Regions from separate parts of the Marinomonas foliarum genome, predicted to be linked through region 2. Evidence: predicted binding sites of a transcription regulator. Region 2 holds the regulator's gene; each other region holds the start of a gene.

Region 1 (6,586 bases), 540 kb from region 2:
TAAACAGTGCCTATCTCATTTTGATCAACAAACGCCTGAAAATCAGGATAGCGTTTTAGGCGAGTGAACTCGTGATAATCCAACCCAGCTCGACGTAGTTTTTTATCTTCTAACTCAAAACCTAATGGCTCGATAAGATGAAGGTGATAGCCCGTGTTCGCACACAATCGAATGACATTGCCTGTGTTAGGCGGTATTTCTGGTTGGTAAAGTACAATATGCAGCATGGTATTATCTCCTTGATATAGGAAGATAATACCAGAGCAGCAGAAGAAACTAAGATTTTAATTTTTTTTCAAAAAAACTATTGACCCTAAAAAAGGTTTCTCTATAATACGCCCCACTTGCCCAGATAGCTCAGTCGGTAGAGCAGAGGATTGAAAATCCTCGTGTCGGCGGTTCGATTCCGTCTCTGGGCACCATGATTAAGAGAAAGCCTGCTATTTTAGCAGGCTTTTTTTTGGTCAAAATGGCTTGCTCATCTCCATAGTCATTTTTTTCTATTTGCCCAGATAGCTCAGTCGGTAGAGCAGAGGATTGAAAATCCTCGTGTCGGCGGTTCGATTCCGTCTCTGGGCACCATTGTAATTTCTTAAACCTCCTTTTAAATACTGAATGGCTCTCTTTTATTCGAGCGATCTCATTTCGTTTTTATTATGCTCATTTTTAATAAGTCCCTGAAACTTCGCTGTTCACACAATGTCATCTTTTCGTTGCCAATCGCTTAAGGTGAATTGCTTTTTCTTACATAAAGTAACTAAGATTAAATCTTAAATGTGTGTCGATTTCGCTATGCTTAGTAGTTCTTTGGTGGAGCAAGTAAATATGATGAAGGTGATGTCTGTCATTGCTGTAACAGCGCTGGGGTATTTTGTCCTTGGTGTGCTTGGACTTGCTGTGGCAATTTCTCCTGGTTATTCAACAATCATTTGGCCGGCTTCTGGGTTAGCGGTAGCTGCATCTATTTTTTATCCTAAACTTGCACCTCTTGGTATTTTTATCGGGTCCTTGTTACTCAATATTGGTGCGACTTGGTATAACCATCATATTTTTGCTTTTGTTCTACCGGCGCTCATCGCGTTCGGATCGACGTTACAGTCAACTGTTGCTGGTTATCTTGTGCGTCGCTTTGTGGGTGTGCCTTTTCAGTTTCATCGTACGGCGTTGGTTGTGCGGTTTATCCTTTTAGCTGGTGTTCTTTCTTCTCTTATTGGCGCAAGTGTGGGGTCCTCTTCGTTACTTGCTTTTGGTGTAATTGGCAAAGAAGCCTTTTTAACCAACTGGCTTGTTTGGTGGGGCGGCGACATGATGGGGGTGCTGGTTATGGTGCCTTTACTTGCTGTTTGTTTCCCTCGGTATTTTGGCAATCGATTCGATAACTCTTTGCGTCTGCTGAGTGGTTTTTTGTTTGTTTTGGCTATTACGATTATGTTGTCGTGGGGTAGTAGTTATTCCGAATGGAATAAGCAGTCAAAAGAGTTTGATGCAAATGCTGAATTGTTAGAGACGTTACTGGCAAATCGAATTAAAAACAGTGTGGATATGTTGCACAGTTTTGTTGGGTTGGTAAACGGTAGTGAAAAAATTCAAGCTAATGAGTTTGATATTTTTGCGAACAGTGTGATGCAACGTGATAATTCTATTTTAGCCGTGTCGCTGAATTTTTTGGTGACTGGAGAAGATATTCCAAGCTTTGAAGAAAAGATCCAAAGAAATTACCCGAAGCATGTGTTTCGAGTTAAGGAGAAAGACAGTACAGGAGTATTAAAGTTGGCGACGCCAAGACCTAAACATATTGTCGTAACCTTTATGAGTCCTTTTAAGAAGAATGAGGCTGCATTGGGTTACGATGTCTATTCACAGTCAGATCGACGTTTTGCCTTAGATAATGCCATTTTTCTTCGACAGGCTTATCCGACATCTCCGCTTAAATTAGTTCAAAATTCCACCGGTGTGCTTTTATTTCTGCCGTTCTTTGATCGTCAAACAGACACTGTACGTGGTGTTGCTGCAGCGGTTATTGAGTTGAGTTCTTTAACCGACACTATAGTTAATCAAGGGGGGTTACCTAATACCGATCTGTATTTAGTGGATGCTGATAATGGCGCCCCTGACCCTATTATTGTAGCAAAAAGTACGGCTTCGAATTTATCAGGAAAAGAACTTGTCACGCGCTATAACGGAGGAAAATTTGAGCACGCTGTTAGGTTTGATATTCAGGTGGGCGCAAAATCTTGGCAGCTTTATCAGGTTAGCGACAGCTATTTCTTTAAACCGCCTTGGATTGTTAAATTTGTTTTAGCGTGTGGCTTTTTGTTCACGGGTTTATTTGGTTGGTTTTTATTGATCGTCAGTAGTCATACGTCAGAAATCGAGAATCGCGTTAGATTGAGAACACGTGACTTGCAGCTGGTGAACGAGCATTTAAAAGCGTCTGAGCTGGAGCAAAGTAAAGCTAAGGAAGAGGCGCAAGAAGCGAGTCGTGCGAAGAGTGAGTTTTTGGCGAACATGAGCCATGAAATACGTACGCCACTGAATGGTGTTATTGGCTGTTTGTCTTTGTTGATGAATACTAAACTGCAGTCTGAACAATCTAAATTAGTGAGTATATCTCAGCAAAGTGCTGAGTCTTTGTTGGATATTCTTAATGACATTTTAGATTTGTCCAAGATCGAAATGGGCGGGTTAGTGTTAGAGAAACACGAGTTTGAACTGCCTGATTTGATTGAAGAAGTGACCAACATCTTTGTTCTCAGGGCGGAGGAAAAAGGCATAGTACTAAACTCGCCTGCGGTGTTGGTTCCTGAATTAACCTTGTTCGGAGATCGGTTACGACTCAAGCAGGTGTTGGTGAATTTGTTAGGCAATGCGATTAAATTCACTAGTGCTGGTGAAGTGTCTTTACGTATTGAGGTGGAGCCGCTATCCGACGCGGATGTGGTGTTACGTATTAGCGTTGAAGACACTGGTGTCGGTGTGTCTGAGGAGAGTCAGCGTCGATTGTTCCAGCGCTTTAATCAAGCGGACAGTTCGACGACTCGTAAGTTTGGTGGTACTGGACTAGGTTTGGCGATCAGCAAAGAAATTGTCGAGGCGATGGCGGGTGAAATTGGCTTGGTATCGGCAGAAGGCAAGGGATCGACCTTCTGGTTCCGTGTGCCATTTGAAACGCGTTCTGCGCCTATCAAAGAAATGGTGGTAATGCCTCAATTTAAGATGACGTTAGTGTATATTAATGACACTGGGCGAGAGTATGTTAGTGCGATACTTGACTCTCTTGGTGTTACACACAATGCATATAGCAACCTTGAGCAGGCCTTGTCTGAAAGAGAGTTAATTGGTCAATGCGTATTATTGGATACCGATGCTCTGGCTGCAGGAAACCAAGTTGATGTGACAGCATGGGATACCTTTTGTATAGCTAAAACAGTGTCGCAAATTTTATTGCATGGACGTTCTGATGCAGAGCCTGAGAAAGAGAAATATATTGATAGGTTAACCAAGCCTATCTTTATCCGGCCTTTGCTAAAAGTATTAGAAAATATAAAACCTGTATTGGAAGGAGAGGTGGTTATGACAGTTAAAGAAACGGAAAACACGTCAGAAGGGCGTCCTGTCTTTAATGCCAAGGTTTTGTTAGCTGAAGATAATTTAACCAATCAGATTGTGGCTCGAGGTCTATTAAATATGTATGGCGTTGACGTTGTGGTGGCCAGCGATGGACAAAAAGCTGTAGAAGAAGCCCAAACTACTAAGTTTGATATGATCTTTATGGATTGTCAGATGCCAGTGATGGATGGCTATGAAGCAACTCGTGTAATTCGTCAGTCTTCAGGCGGCGCAACGCCGTCAGATGTTGCGATTGTCGCTCTTAGTGCCAATGTTATGAAAGGCGATGAAGACGAATGCTTTGCTGCAGGCATGAATGACCATATTGCAAAACCTATCTCACAAGATAAGTTAACTGCGATTCTTACAAAGTGGCTTTCTTAAGGCGATATTATGAATACGGTCATAGATATTGAGGTTCTTCCTAATGATTGAGCTAAAGGTGTTTGATAATACTGACTACAGTAACCGTTTAGCATGCAATCAGGAGTTGATGGCTCTGGTGGCAGCGGAGTTCATTAAGGAAGCCAAAGGCTTATTGGACATGTTACATGCGCATATTGTTAACCAAGAGTGGGACGAATTTTCATTGGTGTCGCACCGTTTGAAAGGTGCGGCACTAGAAGTGTCCGGTAACCGTTTTTGTAAGCTCATTGTGGAAATGGAAATGCAGTCGAAGCAGGGCAACGTCGACACTCTTTCATCTCGTTATAGCATGTTAAAAGAAGAATTCGACGCGCTTGTTTATGCGCTCAACCAATACGTTTTACAGTAATTATCCCTTCATTTTTTTGTCGATATTCATGGGTATGGCCGTTTTTATATGGTTGTACTGAATGTCTTTGTTGGCTATGTCTTGAGTATTTCCTCCGTTTTGGTTTCATTTGAATGCTTGTTGTATTTCAAATGAAACCTATCTATCATCAAAATGAAATATTTTCTTTCTATAGTGGTTCTTTCTTTTCTAATAAAAACTCATTGTGAGGAACACGGAAATGCATAATTTGAAGTTAGCGTCAGTTGTTGTTGGTTTATCTATGGCAAGTTCGGCCTTTGCTGCCACGCAAGTAGAATGGTGGCATGCAATGGGTGGTGCAAATGGTGAAAAGGTCAATGAAATCGCCAAAGCCTTTAATGACTCACAAAGTGATTATGAGGTAAAACCTGTCTACAAAGGCAACTATACCGAGACTATGACGTCAGCGATTGCGGCGTTTCGGGCGAAACAGCAGCCAGCCATTGTTCAAGTATTTGAGGTGGGGACCGCGAGCATGATGGCGGCCGAAGGTGCGATTTATCCTGTGTATAAATTGATGAAAGACTCTGGTCAGGCATTTGATGAAAGTGCTTACTTGAGTGCGGTGACAGGCTATTACTCGAACACTGATGGCGAAATGCTTTCTATGCCTTTCAATAGTTCCACACCTGTTCTGTATTACAACAAAGATTTATTCAAAAAAGCGGGCATCAGCCAAGCGCCTAAAACATGGCAAGAAGTAGAAAGTGTGTCTAAGAAGCTGCTCGCGTCTGGCGTTAGTTGTGGCTTTACGACCGCTTGGCAATCTTGGGTGCAGTTGGAAAACCTAAGTGCTCGTCATAACGTACCTTTTGCAACGCTGGAAAACGGCTTTGCAGGGTTGGGAACAGAGTTTAAATTCAATGGTCCTTTGCAAGTTGCTCATATAGAGAAAATGGGTGAATGGCAAAAGAGTGGTATTTTTAGTTATGCGGGTCGTACCAATGACGGCGCAGCTAAATTCTATAGCCAAGAATGCGCTATGTTTACTGAGTCTTCTGCGGGTTACGCTGGTATCAAACGTAACGCAACATTCGACTTTGGTGTGAGTGAACTTCCATACTGGGAAGGCAAAGTTAAGCAGCCTTCTAACACCATTATTGGTGGTGCGTCTTTATGGGTGCTGCAAGGCCACTCTAAAGAAGAATATAAAGGTGTTGCTTCTTTCCTAAGCTACTTGTCTAAAGCGTCAGTGCAAGCAGATTGGCATCAATTCTCTGGTTACCTGCCAATCACTAAAGCGGCTTACGATTTAACCAAAGAGCAAGGCTTCTACAAGGCGAACCCTGGAACAGAGACAGGCGTTAACCAAATGACGACTGGCACGCCAACTGCCAATACCAAAGGTTTGCGTTTTGGTAACTTTGTACAGATTCGTGGCATCATCGATGAGTCTTTAGAGTCTGTCTGGAGCGGTAAGGTTGATGCACAAACAGCACTAAATACGGCTGTTGAACGTGGTAACGCGCAACTTCGTCGATTTGAAAAAGCGAACAAGTAAATAAAATCTGCGCCCTTATGTTTTATACGTAAGGGCGCTTTATATTTCTACGATAGTTTGTTTTTTTATTTGTTGTTCTCTTTTGTTTGGATTGTCCGATGACAGTTACCTTTCCCCAAAAAGGCCTACCTTGGCTATTGTTGTTGCCGCAGTTGTTGGTCACAGCGATTTTCTTCCTTTGGCCTGCTGAACAAGCTTTAGAGCAAGCGTTTTATCAAGAAGACGCCTTTGGCTTGAGTCGTGAATTTATTGGTTTGGAAAATTTTATCGATTTGTTCACCGACCCTCTGTACTACCAATCTATGTTAACCACTTTGGTGTTCAGTTTTTCTGTTGCCATTGTGGGCATGTCGTTGGCGCTTTTCTTAGCTGTGATGGCGGACCGTGTGATCCGTGGCAAGCTAGCGTATCAAACCTTATTGATTTGGCCATATGCCGTCGCGCCAGTGTTGGCGGGTGTGTTGTGGTGGATTTTATTTGATCCGAGCATGGGGCCGATTGCCTTGTGGTTGAAGTCGGCCGGTGTTGACTGGAATCATTATCTTGATGGCAACCAAGCGATGATCTTGGTGGTAATTGCTTCGACTTGGAAGCAAATCAGTTATAACTTTTTATTTTTCCTTGCGGGTTTGCAAGCCGTGCCACGCTCGCTTATTGAAGCGGCGGCGATTGATGGTGCA
Region 2 (6,586 bases):
CAATGCAACATGGGAAGGTACTTCAAAAGCCGCTTGTACAGGTGGCGGTGCTTGTTGGGCGTTCATAGTTGTCTATTTTGACCAGTTTATGTACGGGTTATACCCTGAGGCAGAAACGTGGCGCATTAATTTAGCCGTTATTTTATTAATCGTTATGGTGGGTGCTTTTGCCATTAAAACGATTAATAAATTGCACCTTTCTCTTGCGATTATCTTTGCTTACCCCGTTGTAGCTTACTGCTTGTTCGCTGGTGGGATATTTGGCCTAGAAGTTGTAGAGACCTCTTTATGGGGCGGTTTGTTTCTTACTGTGCTGCTTGGTGTCATTGGTATCGTTGCCTCCTTCCCATTAGGGGTAGTATTGGCTCTTGGTCGACGCTCAGACATGCCAATCGCAAGATCTGTGTGTGTGGTATTCATCGAAACTATTCGTGCTGTACCATTGATCACTATTTTGTTTATGGCATCTGTAATGATCCCGTTGTTCCTGCCTGAAGGTTTGAACTTCAATAAATTATTGCGTGTTTTGATTGGTATCACCTTGTTCTCTGCAGCTTATATGGCTGAGGTGGTCCGAGGTGGTCTACAAGCGATTCCTAAAGGCCAATATGAAGCCGCTGATGCGATGGGCTTAACCTACTGGCAGTCTATGGTTCTAGTTATTTTGCCTCAGGCACTAAAACTGGTAATCCCTGGAATAGTGAACTCTTTCATTGCTTTGTTTAAAGACACGACCTTGGTTTATATCGTTGGTATGTTTGACTTCTTAGGTCGAATTCAAGCCGCTAACCATGACGCTAACTGGTTAGGAACGACAGTCGAAGGTTATGCCTTTGCAGGTTTTGTCTATTGGGCTATCTGCTTTGGTATGTCTCGTTATAGTATGGCTCTCGAGCGTAAATTAGAAACTGGGCACAAGCGAAATTAGTTAAGAATTTGAGGTCTTTATTATGACAGATACAAACATGGCTCGTGCCCAGCTTGCGCAGGGCGAAGAAGCAATCATCGAATTTAACGATGTAAACAAGTGGTACGGCGATTTTCATGTACTTAAAAACATCAATTTCAGCATAAAGAAAGGCGAACGTATTGTCGTTTGTGGCCCTTCTGGCTCAGGTAAATCAACGATGATACGTTGTATCAACCGCCTAGAAGAGCATCAGAAAGGCTCAATTTTGGTTGATGGTGTTGAGATGAACAACAACCTGAAAAACATCGAAGCGATCCGTAAAGACGTGGGCATGGTGTTTCAGCACTTTAATTTGTTCCCACATCTCACTATTTTAGAAAACCTGACGTTGGCACCAATCTGGGTACGCAAAACACCTAAGAAAGAAGCCGAAGAAATGGCGATGCATTACTTGGAGCGTGTCAAAATTGCTAACCAAGCTTTGAAATTTCCAGGTCAGTTGTCTGGTGGTCAGCAGCAACGTGTGGCTATCGCTCGTGGTTTGTGTATGCAGCCTCGCATCATGTTATTTGATGAACCAACGTCTGCACTTGACCCTGAAATGATCAAAGAAGTATTGGACGTAATGGTTCAGCTAGCCGAAGAAGGCATGACCATGGTGTGTGTAACACACGAAATGGGCTTTGCTAAGACCGTCGCTGACCGTGTTGTCTTCATGGATGCTGGTGAAATCGTTGAAGCGAATGAGCCTCACGAATTCTTCGACAATCCTCAACACGACCGTACTCAGATGTTCTTGAGTCAAATTCTGAATCACTAATCAGTTACTATTCAGAACTAGAACTTAAAATCTGTTATATTCACAAAGCCCCTTTTATAGGGGCTTTTTTTATATACGTCATTCACAACAGGAAAACACATGGACGCTTCCATCGACCTTCAAACAACTCCTAGATTACGCGTGGTACATCTAGCCGATCACACTGGTCGTTTGCAGGTTATTTTCCCTGAAAACAATATGCTTGATATTTCCGCAGTATCACGACTGACGAAGCGCCGTTTTGAGCCTGTTAATCATTATCACAGCTCTGGCGACCCACTAATTAAACCAAATAGTGTGACCACAATTTTAGAAGCAAGCATGCTAAAAGAAGCTGTGTTTTCGATTCGAACTAAAGTCGATGGTGCCTATCATGACATTACCTCAGCAGAGTTAGAGGCGATGTTTTCAGGTCCTCTGAATCGCTTTGAAGCCATTTCCATTGATACATCACTCATCAATCGTCCTGTTGATAATCACGAACACGATGAAGAGCAAATTCTTCAGGCCCTTGGTCGATTCCAGTCCATTCGCCTTAAACAGCGAATTGAAGAAACATTAGAAATTCCGCCTTTGCCGGCATCATCTCATCGTATTATTCGCCTTTCTACGGACAAATCCGCGGGCACCGATGAGTTATGTGATGTCATCGCTCTCGACCCAAGTTTGGCTGCTCAAGTCATTAGCTGGGCATCCTCTCCTTACTATGGCGCACCAGGCTCTATAGAGTCTGTAGAGGATGCGATCATACGCGTTTTAGGCTATGACATGGTGATGAACTTAGCGCTTGGTTTATCAATGGGAAATGGCTTTCAAGCACCAGAAGATGGTCCACGTCACTATGAAGATTTTTGGCTCGATTCCGTATCAAATGCCGTATTAATGGAGTCTTTGGTAAAAGCCATGCCTCTGCAAAATCGCCCAAAACTTGGTCATGCTTACCTTGCTGGCTTATTACATAACTTTGGTTACTTGGGCATCAGTACGATTTTACCACCACATTTCTCCATTCTTTCACGTTACCAAGAAGCAAACGCGCACTTGCCCTCAGAACTGGTTGAGATGCAAATATTGCATTTCACCAAAGAACAGTTAGGTTCTTGGCTACTACGTTACTGGAGCCTACCGGATAACATTTGGATGGCGATTCGATACAGCAAAAAACCTCACTACTATGGGGAACACGCGATGTTAGCGAAATTACTGTTTGTCTCTAATCAGCTACGCCATAACAATCCAATAGAGCCTTCTGTGTTACTAGAAATTGGATTAACACTGGAAGAAGCAGAAGACTGCCGTAATGCGATTTATCAAAAATCCGCTGAACTGCATAAGATGGTCGCCTTAATCAATAAAATGAACACCTAACTTCAAATGACAAAGATGCATCAGGCAATAATGAATCCATCTGCCGCACAACAATTTGACTACCGCTGGTCTCCAGTACATCAAATTAATAAAATGAAAGTACCGCAAAAGCTTTGGCCTTGGTTGACCACTAAAGATTCTCTCACTGCGAAGTTACACTGCGTGGGAACATTAATTGTAGAAGTCCTCGAAGACGCCTGGGGAATTCCAACAGCAAGGGAACGAAAGCGCCTGAAGCTAGGACCAAGAGACGCAGCACGCATTCGTACTGTGCTACTCAAGGTCGATGGACAAGCCGTTATTTATGCTCGCTCGGTTATTCCTGCGAAGTCCTTGAAGGGACATTGGCGCCAAGTAAAACAATTACAAAACAAGCCATTAGGCGGCTATTTGTTCCAGCACAGAGCTCTCAAGCGAAGCGGTATCGAAGTCACACAATTACCAAAGCACATGTTCCCAAACCGACCTAATTCAGTGTGGGCACGGCGTTCTGTATTCCACCAATTTGGCCCGGGGATATTGGTTAATGAAGCTTTTTTTGATGAAATACACCAGCTAAAATCACCGTTTGGAATAGTATGAACAAGCTTAAAGACTACGCAGAATTAACACGATTCAACCGCCCTATTGGCTCTTTTTTACTAATGTGGCCAACATTATGGGCTTTATGGCTGGCGGCCGACGGCATGCCGCAATGGCATCTAGTGATTATTTTTGTCCTAGGTGTTTTTAGTATGCGTTCAGCGGGTTGCGTCATTAATGACTACGCTGATAGAAAAGTCGACGGCCATGTTGAACGAACTAAGAACCGCCCTCTACCGTCGGGTCGAGTGTCTGAAAAAGAAGCACTTCTCCTCTTTTGCGCTTTGTCTATTTTGAGTTTCATCTTGGTACTCTTTACAGACCTAAGAACGATTCTATTGTCGTTTGCTGGCTTGGGCCTTGCAGCTCTGTATCCGTTTATGAAGCGATACACGCATCTGCCGCAGTTGTTTCTTGGTTTGGCCTTTTCTTGGGCGATTCCTATGGCTTACAGCGCACAGGGAGGAGATTTGGCAGACCCTGAGCTATGGATGTTGTTTGTCGCCAACTGTTTTTGGACAATAGCCTACGACACCTATTATGCGATGACAGACCGTCCCGACGACCTAAAAGTCGGTATTAAATCGACAGCAATCTTATTTGGTCGCTATGATTTATTTGTTATTGTTTGCCTACAGGGGCTAACCTTATCTTTATTGACTTGGATTGGCCTACTCGCTGGACTACATTGGTTATACTTTGTGTCACTTGTTGTCTGTGTTGGTTTGTTTTATCAACAATTTAAACAAGCAAAAGAGCGCGATAGACAAGCTTGCTTTCGTTCTTTTTTAGACAACAACCGCATTGGGTACTGTGTCTTTATTGGCCTAGTACTAAGCTATTTTGTGTAATATGTGGCAAAGTTGTGACAATGTAATCGAATTGTCACAATTGGTCGCTTTAATGAAACCGTTCCTGAGATGAGGATGAATCCTGTGACCGGTAAAAAAGTATTAATTATTGATGACGAATCTTCCATACGCGAAATGATAGCCATAGCCCTTGAAATGGCGGGTTACGAGTATTTGGAAGCAGAAAATATCCAGCAAGCCCATGAAATCATTGTAGATCATCGACCAGACCTAGTGCTTGTCGATTGGATGATGCCAGGGGGCAGTGGCATTGAGCTGACACGTCGCTTGAAAAAAGACACGACGACGGCGGAAATTCCCGTCATTATTTTGACAGCGAAAAGTGAAGAAGATAATAAAATACAGGGCCTAGAAGTCGGTGCTGATGATTATATTACGAAACCTTTTTCACCAAGAGAGTTAGTTGCACGCCTAAAAGCCGTATTGCGTCGCGCAACACCACAAGGTGTTGATGAGCCTATTGAAATCGAAGGCCTAACGCTTGACCCAATCAGCCAACGCGTCACCATTGGTAGCCGTCCTTTGGAAATGGGGCCAACAGAATACCGTTTGCTCAAGTTCTTAATGACCCACCAAGAGCGCGCATACTCTAGAGCACAATTATTAGATCAAGTATGGGGCGGTAACGTTTACGTTGAAGAGCGTACAGTAGACGTTCACATTCGTCGCTTACGCAAAGCCATTGGCAGTACTCATGATTTCTTGATACAAACTGTACGAGGAACAGGTTACCGCTTTTCAGCAAAAAGGTCCGTATGAAAACCATTTGGCGAAACACCATTCTGAGTTGGCTAGCAGGGTTAGTTGCCTGTGTTGTCATCGGCCTAATCGTTGGGCAATTATTAGGTGTTTTGCTGCTGTATGTTTTGGGCTCTTTGTATTGGCAACTTTATCAGCTTTATCAGTTTCATAATTGGTTACGCTATTCGGGACGCGCAGCACCCCCAGAAGCCAGTGGTATTTGGGGTGACGTCTTTGACGCTGTCTATCGCCTACAGAAAAAGCAGCGCAAGTCTAAGCGCCGAATGCGCCAAGCCTTAACACGTATTGAAAGCTCGACCACCGCCTTGAAAGAAGGCGTGATCATGGCGGACAATCAAGGTAATTTAGAGTGGTGGAACAATTCCGCAGGGCATTTCCTTGGCTTAATTCGTCACACAGACCGTGGCCAAATCATAACCAACATCGTCCGCAACCCAGACTTCTTCCGTTACTTTAGTCAAAAGCGTTTTGGGGAACCTTTAATCATTAAGTCTCCCGCCAAAGACGGTGTCTATTTAGAAATTCAAACCACTTTATATGACAAAAATGACCACTTGATTTTTGTTCGTGATGTCACACGTTTGCACTTATTAGAGCAGATGCGCAAAGACTTTGTCGCCAATGCATCTCATGAATTAAAAACCCCACTTACCGTAATTAAAGGGTATTTAGAAACTCTCGACATGTTTCGAGACAGCTTACCTAGCAGTATGCAAAAAGGCATCGTCAATATGTCTGAGCAGTCTGAACGAATGGAACAGCTTATCGAAGATCTCTTGTTGCTTTCGCGTTTAGAAAGCAACGACAAACGTGAAGAAAATCAGTGGCATAAAATATCCAACATCATAAACTCCATCACTAATGCGATGGGACCAATCCTCAAAGATTCACACTCACTGTCTTTGCATATTCCAGAAGAGGCGCATTTATATGGCTCCTATAAAGAGCTTTACAGTGCGTTTTCGAACCTAATCGTCAACGCCATCAAGTATTCACCAGATGGTGGCGCCATTACAGTAAAGTGGGAATCAAGCGAATTTAACGGCGTGTTCTCGGTACAAGATAGTGGAATCGGGATTGACCCTCGATATATACCTAGACTCACAGAGCGTTTTTTCAGAGTGGACAAAGGTCGAGGCTCCAAAACAGGCGGCACTGGCTTAGGTCTGGCGATTGTGAAGCATGTATTATTGCATCATGAAGCTAAGTTACAGATTCGCAGCCAGCCAGGTTTTGGTAGTACTTTCTCGTGTCATTTCCCGGCTAACAGAA
Region 3 (6,586 bases), 1.3 Mb from region 2:
AGCGACTAGCAAGCGTATTGCCAAAATTGCCTTTACCGGTTCGACGCCAGTCGGCTCTCATATTCTGAAATGTGCAGCTGAAAATATCATTCCTTCTACGGTTGAGTTGGGCGGCAAATCGCCAAACATCTACTTTGCTGACGTCATGCAACATGAAGAAGCTTTTATTAGTAAGTGTGTGGAAGGTTTGGTGTTAGCTTTCTTTAACCAAGGGGAAGTGTGTACCTGCCCATCTCGCGCTTTGGTCCATGAATCGATTTATGACGAGTTTATGGCGCTTGTCATTGAGCGTACAAAAACGATTAAACGTGGTAATCCATTGGATACCGATGTGCAAGTGGGCGCTCAGGCATCCAAACAGCAATTTGATAAAATAATGAGCTACATGGACATTGGTAAAGCTGAGGGAGCAGAACTGCTAATTGGTGGCGGGATAGAATCCGTAGATGGCTTAGAGAAAGGCTTTTATGTTCAGCCAACCTTATTTAAAGGCTCTAACGACATGCGCATCTTCCAAGAAGAGATTTTTGGACCAGTGGTCAGTGTGACAACCTTTAAAGATGAAGCGGAAGCGCTTGCTATTGCTAATGACAGTGAGTTTGGTTTAGGGGCAGGGGTTTGGACAAGAGATACTAACCTTGCTTATCGTATGGGGCGTAACCTTGAAGCGGGTCGTGTTTGGATGAATTGTTATCACCAGTATCCGGCTCATTCCGCTTTTGGTGGGTATAAAAAATCGGGTGTTGGCCGTGAAACTCATAAAATCGCTCTAGAGCATTATCAACAAACGAAAAATATGTTGGTTAGCTACGATGTTAACCCGTTAGGTTTTTTCTAACCTAGCAAACGTTTAAGTTCTGGTGGCGGGATACAAATAGTCTGCATTTCTGTTTGTTGACAGTTTTGAGCTAAGCCAGTGTGTATATCTCACACTGGCTTTTTTTGTTTCCGCACATGTTTTTATTTTTCCTGTATTCGTACAACTAGCCTTGAAGCGTCATAAATTTGCCTCTTTACTGGATCTATCGCTATATAGAGGAAAAAACGGAGTTTCCGATTGGAAACTTTATCTAAGAAGTGATAATTTCGCCTTATTAGTAGTTCCTGTTATACAACTTAAATGTCGCACAAGAAACATTGGACGGCAGAGGAAAAAGCCATGGCAATCAGTTTATTTGACCTTTTTAAAGTAGGGATTGGTCCCTCTAGTTCCCATACTGTTGGCCCTATGATTGCGGCGAACCAGTTTGCTCATCAAATACAAAGCCTTAATCTAGAATCAAAAGTCAGTCGTTTGAAAATAGATTTATACGGCTCACTTGGTGCAACAGGTAAGGGGCATGGAACAGGCGTAGCTGTATTGATGGGGCTGGAAGGTGAACTGCCTGATCTGATTGACCCGAGCGGAGTTAGTGAGCGTGTTGAGGTTATTGAAGCCACATCGCAACTTAAGTTATTGGCACGACATTCTATCTCGATTAATGTTTCTACAGACCTTATTTATCATCGAGTTGATCGTCTAGATTTTCATGCAAATGGTATGGTGTTGGTTGCATTTGATGTTGATGGCAACACGCTTCATCAGGCGACTTTTTACTCTGTTGGTGGTGGTTTCATTGTTCAAGAAGACGAACATGGAAATGTGGCATTGGTTGAAGACACAACAAAACTTCCTCATGAGTTTCATAGTGCAGAGGAGCTCATAAAGCTTTGTCGAGACAATGACAAAACTATTTCTCAGATTATGATGGAGAATGAGCAACACTGGAGAACAGAAGAAGAAATAAAACAGGGTATTCTCTCGATCTGGTCTGTAATGAAAGCCTGCGTTCAAGAAGGCATTCGTAATGAAGGTATTTTACCTGGCGGTTTAAAAGTTAAGCGCAGAGCCGCAAGCCTTCATAGAGATTTAACCAGTAAAACACGTATGGATATGATAACCCCTTCTTTAGGGGCTATGGATTGGGTCAACCTTTATGCACTGGCAGTGAATGAGGAGAATGCGGCTGGTGGGCGTGTGGTTACTGCACCAACAAACGGTGCTGCTGGTATTATTCCTGCGGTTTTACATTATTACTGGGAGTTTTGTCCACGCTCTTGTGAAGAAGGCGTTATAGACTTCTTCCTTACTGCAGCGGCGATAGGTTTGTTATTTAAAGAGAATGCGTCTATTTCTGGTGCTGAAGTAGGCTGTCAGGGAGAAGTCGGCTCTGCTTGTGCTATGGCTGCGGCAGGGTTAGCCGCGGCAACAGGTGGCACACCAGAGCAAATAGAAAATGCTGCCGAAATCGGTATGGAGCACAATCTTGGACTGACATGCGATCCTATTGGTGGATTAGTGCAAGTGCCATGTATAGAGCGAAATGCAATGGGGTCGATAAAAGCAATCAATTCGGCAAGTATGGCGCTGCGTGGCGATGGCACACATTATGTGTCTCTTGATAAGGTCATTCGTACTATGCGAGATACGGGCAGAGACATGAATGATAAATACAAAGAAACCTCACGTGGTGGTTTAGCCGTGAATGTGATTGAGTGTTAATTCTTTATAAAATTCAATCTGTAACAAATCAGTCATATTTCTGTAGTATCTTTGCAATAAGTGCCTTTGGCGGGCACTTTTTTTTTGTCCTTTTTCGAGTCGTTATTATCAATAGGCTTAGGGGTTTTTATCTAAAGACTCCCAGTGTAGAATGACGCCGAATTTACATTTTACAGAAATGTGACGGGATGAATTGAGAGCCAAATTTATTTTGGATGCTAGGATAAGCATGTCGTTGATGGTTTTAGTTTAGCCTGAATGATCAGCGGTTTGGCATAGATTAATTATAGAAAGAAGAGCCCGTATGGATCTTACAAATAACCCAAAAGAAGATTCCACTTTACTGAGTGGTCATGAATTTGTTCGTGTATTAATTGCCTTGGCTTTTGTTTTGGCATCTGGTTTTTATGCTTCATCAAATGGTGTTGGGGTTTCTAATTTATCTATTTTAGCGATCGCTGCTGCAATTGGTGCCTACATGGCTGTCAATATCGGTGCTAACGATGTAGCTAATAACGTTGGGCCTGCTGTTGGCTCAAAAGCCTTGTCGATGACAGGGGCGATTTTGATAGCGGCGATTTTTGAAGCTGCAGGTGCTTTGATTGCTGGTGGTAACGTTGTTGGTACGATCAAGAATGGCATCATCAATCCTAACTCAATTGGCGACGCAGAGACCTTTATTTGGGTTATGATGGCGGCCTTATTGGCGGGCGCAATATGGCTAAACTTAGCGACTTACCTTGGTGCTCCTGTATCGACGACGCACTCCATTGTTGGTGGTGTACTGGGCGCAGGTATTGCTGCTGGCGGTTGGGATATCGCAAATTGGGATAAATTAATTGCGATTGTTGCTAGCTGGGTAATATCCCCTGTAATGGGCGGCGTGATTGCGGCGTTATTCTTAATGTACATTAAGCGTGCCATTACTTATAAAAGCGACATGATTGACTCCGCGAAGAAGGTTGTGCCTTTATTGGTTGGATTGATGGTTTGGGCGTTTTCTACTTACCTTATTCTAAAGGGGCTTAAGCGCCTTTGGAAACTAGACTTTATTACGGCTGCGATGATCGCTTTTGCCATTGCGCTAACTGTTTATTTCCTTGTTCGCCCTATGGTTGACAAAGCTGCATCCGCATTGAAGAACGACAAAGATGCAGTGAATAGCTTATTTACGCTGCCTCTTATAGTGTCTGCGGCATTGCTAAGTTTTGCTCATGGTGCAAACGATGTTGCCAATGCGATTGGGCCTCTTGCTGCAATTAATGATGCACTAATGACGGGTGCTGTTTCTAGTAAAGCATCTATTCCTATTTGGATCATGATGGTAGGCGGGATTGGTATTGCTGTTGGTCTTGCTCTATTTGGTCCAAAGCTGATCAAAACAGTGGGCTCAGAGATAACAGAGCTTGATAAAACTCGTGCTTTTTGTGTGGCTATGGCGGCTGCGATTACTGTGATTGTCGCTTCTCAACTTGGCTTACCAGTTAGTTCTACTCACATTGCGGTTGGTGGTATCTTTGGTGTTGGCTTCTTACGTGAGTATTTGAAACAATCTTATGAGAAAAAGCTGGCTTCTATTATTTCTCATTCTGAATCTGCTGGTCATGACGGCGAGCAAACACAAGAGTTTGTGAAACGTTTCAAGCTGGCTGATGTAGAAGAAAAGCGTGCGATATTGAAAGAATTGAAGGCGGCTCAGGCTTCATCTCCTATCTCATCTGCAGAGCGTAAAGGCTTGAAAAAAGCAACCAAGAAAGAGTTAGTGAAACGCTCTGCGTTATTGCGTATTGCTGCCGCGTGGGTAATTACAGTACCTGCTTCCGCAATATTGTCTGCAGCAATCTTCTATATGTTGCTTGGTTTTTCAGTTTCTCGATAGAAGAGCATTATGTACAAACAAAAAAAGATCAGTATTTCTGGTCTTTTTTTGTTTTCAAGAGAGGCATGGTGTTATATAAAATAGTATTGCTTGTCGAATTATTTAATAATGTCATGGTTTGGATCTGATAATAATCAGGTCTAAATTAATGCAAATACACGATGTACTTCAGTCTGTACTTAAAGAACTCAGTAGCATGGTGTGGCTAGAAGTCGCCAGATTGCTATAATGTGATGCGTGTTTTGTTACCGAGACGCGTTGGTTTGATAGACTTGATAAAATTTAGACGATGGTAAAGAGCGGTGATTGCATGAATTTTGTGTGCTCTTGTCGGCTATTAAAAAATGGTTCCGTGAATACCTCTAAAAAGATACGGCACGCCTCCAAAAATGGATACAGGATGTTGAAGAAGTTTGTTTTTAAAAAGGATGGGGCAAAGCTCGAGCAGAAATGATTTGGAGTAATCTATTTTGACAAAAGTAGCGGAATGAAATTATTCCATAAACAATATTAAGGTAAAAAACCTACGATATGACTGCTGTTACCATCACTGTACTTTTGCTGGTTATCGGTGGATTTATTGCTTTTGCGATTTTTCTACAGCTTAAAGAGCAAGCAAGATTAGAAAAGTTGCGTAAAGTGGCTGCTCTAAATAATCAATTGCGCCAAGTGCGTCGCTATCTTGATGAAATGCCTCCTCAGTATCAACCTAAGGATATGAAACTGTGGCTTTTTTCTAGGATGGTTTCTCTTTATGACCAGCTTATTGCCTTACAGCCTGATGCGACTTTGAGTCGTCGTCGACAAAACATAGCCGCAGAAATGAAAGAGTTTCAAGGAAGTAAACAGAAGAGACGTGCTAAGCCTATGAATGATGAGCTGCTAATTATCGAAGTTAGACGCTTATTTGAGTCTTTTAAGTCTTACTTAATTCTTTCGCAAAAAGAAAAAACCATCGATTCTGATGTTGTTAATCGTTATAACAAGTTACTTAATTTTTTCCATTACAAAGTTAATTCAGATTACCACTCTCATCTTGCTAGGAAGGCATTTTTAAGCGGTCAGATGAGTTCTGCTCTGGAAATGTATAAAGAATCGCTTTCGCAATTGAATCCTATTAAAGAGTCTGTTGAGGCTCAGGCTACTATTCTGAAGTTAAAAGAGTTGATTCAGGAAATAGAAGAAGATCTTGTCTTGCAAAAAGCGGAAGATGAAATTAGCCGTGATATGGATAACCAAGGTGAAGAAGAACTGGACGATGAGTGGAACAAATTCATCGAAGATTCGACGTTCCAGGAAAAGAAACGTTTTTAAGCGAACTCTTATCAAATAATCTTATTGTCTATTTATATTTAGTACTTGCTAGTTGAGTGCAGCCATGACAATTTTGCATTTTAACCCCTCATTATTTATAAAGGACCTTCTGTGAATTTAGCGCTTTTGTCGGCTTTTATTCCGACCTTCTTTTTTGTGTCTGTTACACCAGGTATGTGTATGACATTAGCGATGACGTTAGGTATGACGATTGGAGTCAAACGCGCTCTATGGATGATGTTAGGAGAGTTAGTTGGTGTTGCCATGGTGGCTATTTTATCGGCTATTGGCGTCGCTGCTTTGTTATTAAATTACCCTAGTGTATTTATCGTATTAAAATACCTTGGCGGTGCTTACCTTGCTTATGTTGGCCTGCAAATGTGGCTGTCTAAAGGCAAAATGGCCATTAAAGCGGATTCGACAGACAGTAAACCAGCATCTCGGTTTGATTTGATTTCCCAAGGCTTTGTAACTGCTATTGCTAACCCGAAAGGTTGGGCTTTTTTTGTCGCCTTATTGCCGCCATTTTTGGATGCGAGCCATTCTTTGGCAAGCCAGCTGATAGTACTGATTGCAATCATTCTTACTTTAGAATTTACTTGCTTGCTGATTTACGCAGCAGGCGGAAGAACGTTAAAGTCTCTTCTTATGCAGAGTGGTAATGTGCGCATAATGAACCGTATTGCTGGCACATTGATGATTGGTGTTGGTTTATGGCTTGCTATTGGTTGATAGCAAGCCAGCTTAAAACATGCCATTTTTATTAAGAAGACGCTTTTGAGCGTCTTCTTGTTTTTGTGGCATCGGTTTTTGCTCCCGATGTTTTCCTTGTGCTCGATGTTCTTTTACTT

The links. Region 2 encodes PhoB, which activates phosphate uptake and scavenging genes when phosphate is short. Its sites were predicted from a motif close to TGTCATANNNNTGTCANA; they were not measured.
Region 1: a site for PhoB is predicted at 4,528-4,545, ahead of ugpB (sn-glycerol-3-phosphate ABC transporter substrate-binding protein UgpB). Genes of this name have one in related genera too.
Region 3: a site for PhoB is predicted at 2,573-2,590, ahead of JSY38_RS14795 (inorganic phosphate transporter). Genes of this name have one in related genera too.

What each region holds. Positions count from the first base shown of each region.
Region 1 covers NZ_CP070273.1:2,451,405-2,457,990, forward strand. The annotation lists gene trmL (tRNA (uridine(34)/cytosine(34)/5-carboxymethylaminomethyluridine(34)-2'-O)-methyltransferase TrmL) at 1-227, opposite strand, end outside; tRNA gene JSY38_RS11315 (tRNA-Phe) at 347-422, shown strand; tRNA gene JSY38_RS11320 (tRNA-Phe) at 507-582, shown strand; gene JSY38_RS11325 (ATP-binding protein) at 793-3,993, shown strand; gene JSY38_RS11330 (Hpt domain-containing protein) at 4,037-4,384, shown strand; gene ugpB (sn-glycerol-3-phosphate ABC transporter substrate-binding protein UgpB) at 4,605-5,906, shown strand; gene ugpA (sn-glycerol-3-phosphate ABC transporter permease UgpA) at 6,005-6,586, shown strand, end outside.
Region 2 covers NZ_CP070273.1:1,912,615-1,919,200, forward strand. The annotation lists gene JSY38_RS08860 (amino acid ABC transporter permease) at 1-928, shown strand, start outside; gene JSY38_RS08865 (amino acid ABC transporter ATP-binding protein) at 951-1,730, shown strand; gene JSY38_RS08870 (HDOD domain-containing protein) at 1,830-3,098, shown strand; gene JSY38_RS08875 (chorismate--pyruvate lyase family protein) at 3,105-3,680, shown strand; gene ubiA (4-hydroxybenzoate octaprenyltransferase) at 3,677-4,531, shown strand; gene phoB (phosphate regulon transcriptional regulator PhoB) at 4,616-5,311, shown strand; gene phoR (phosphate regulon sensor histidine kinase PhoR) at 5,308-6,586, shown strand, end outside.
Region 3 covers NZ_CP070273.1:3,175,656-3,182,241, forward strand. The annotation lists gene exaC (acetaldehyde dehydrogenase ExaC) at 1-838, shown strand, start outside; gene JSY38_RS14790 (L-serine ammonia-lyase) at 1,160-2,542, shown strand; gene JSY38_RS14795 (inorganic phosphate transporter) at 2,847-4,421, shown strand; gene JSY38_RS14800 (hypothetical protein) at 4,953-5,735, shown strand; gene JSY38_RS14805 (LysE family translocator) at 5,847-6,467, shown strand; gene JSY38_RS14810 (DNA topoisomerase III) at 6,499-6,586, opposite strand, start outside.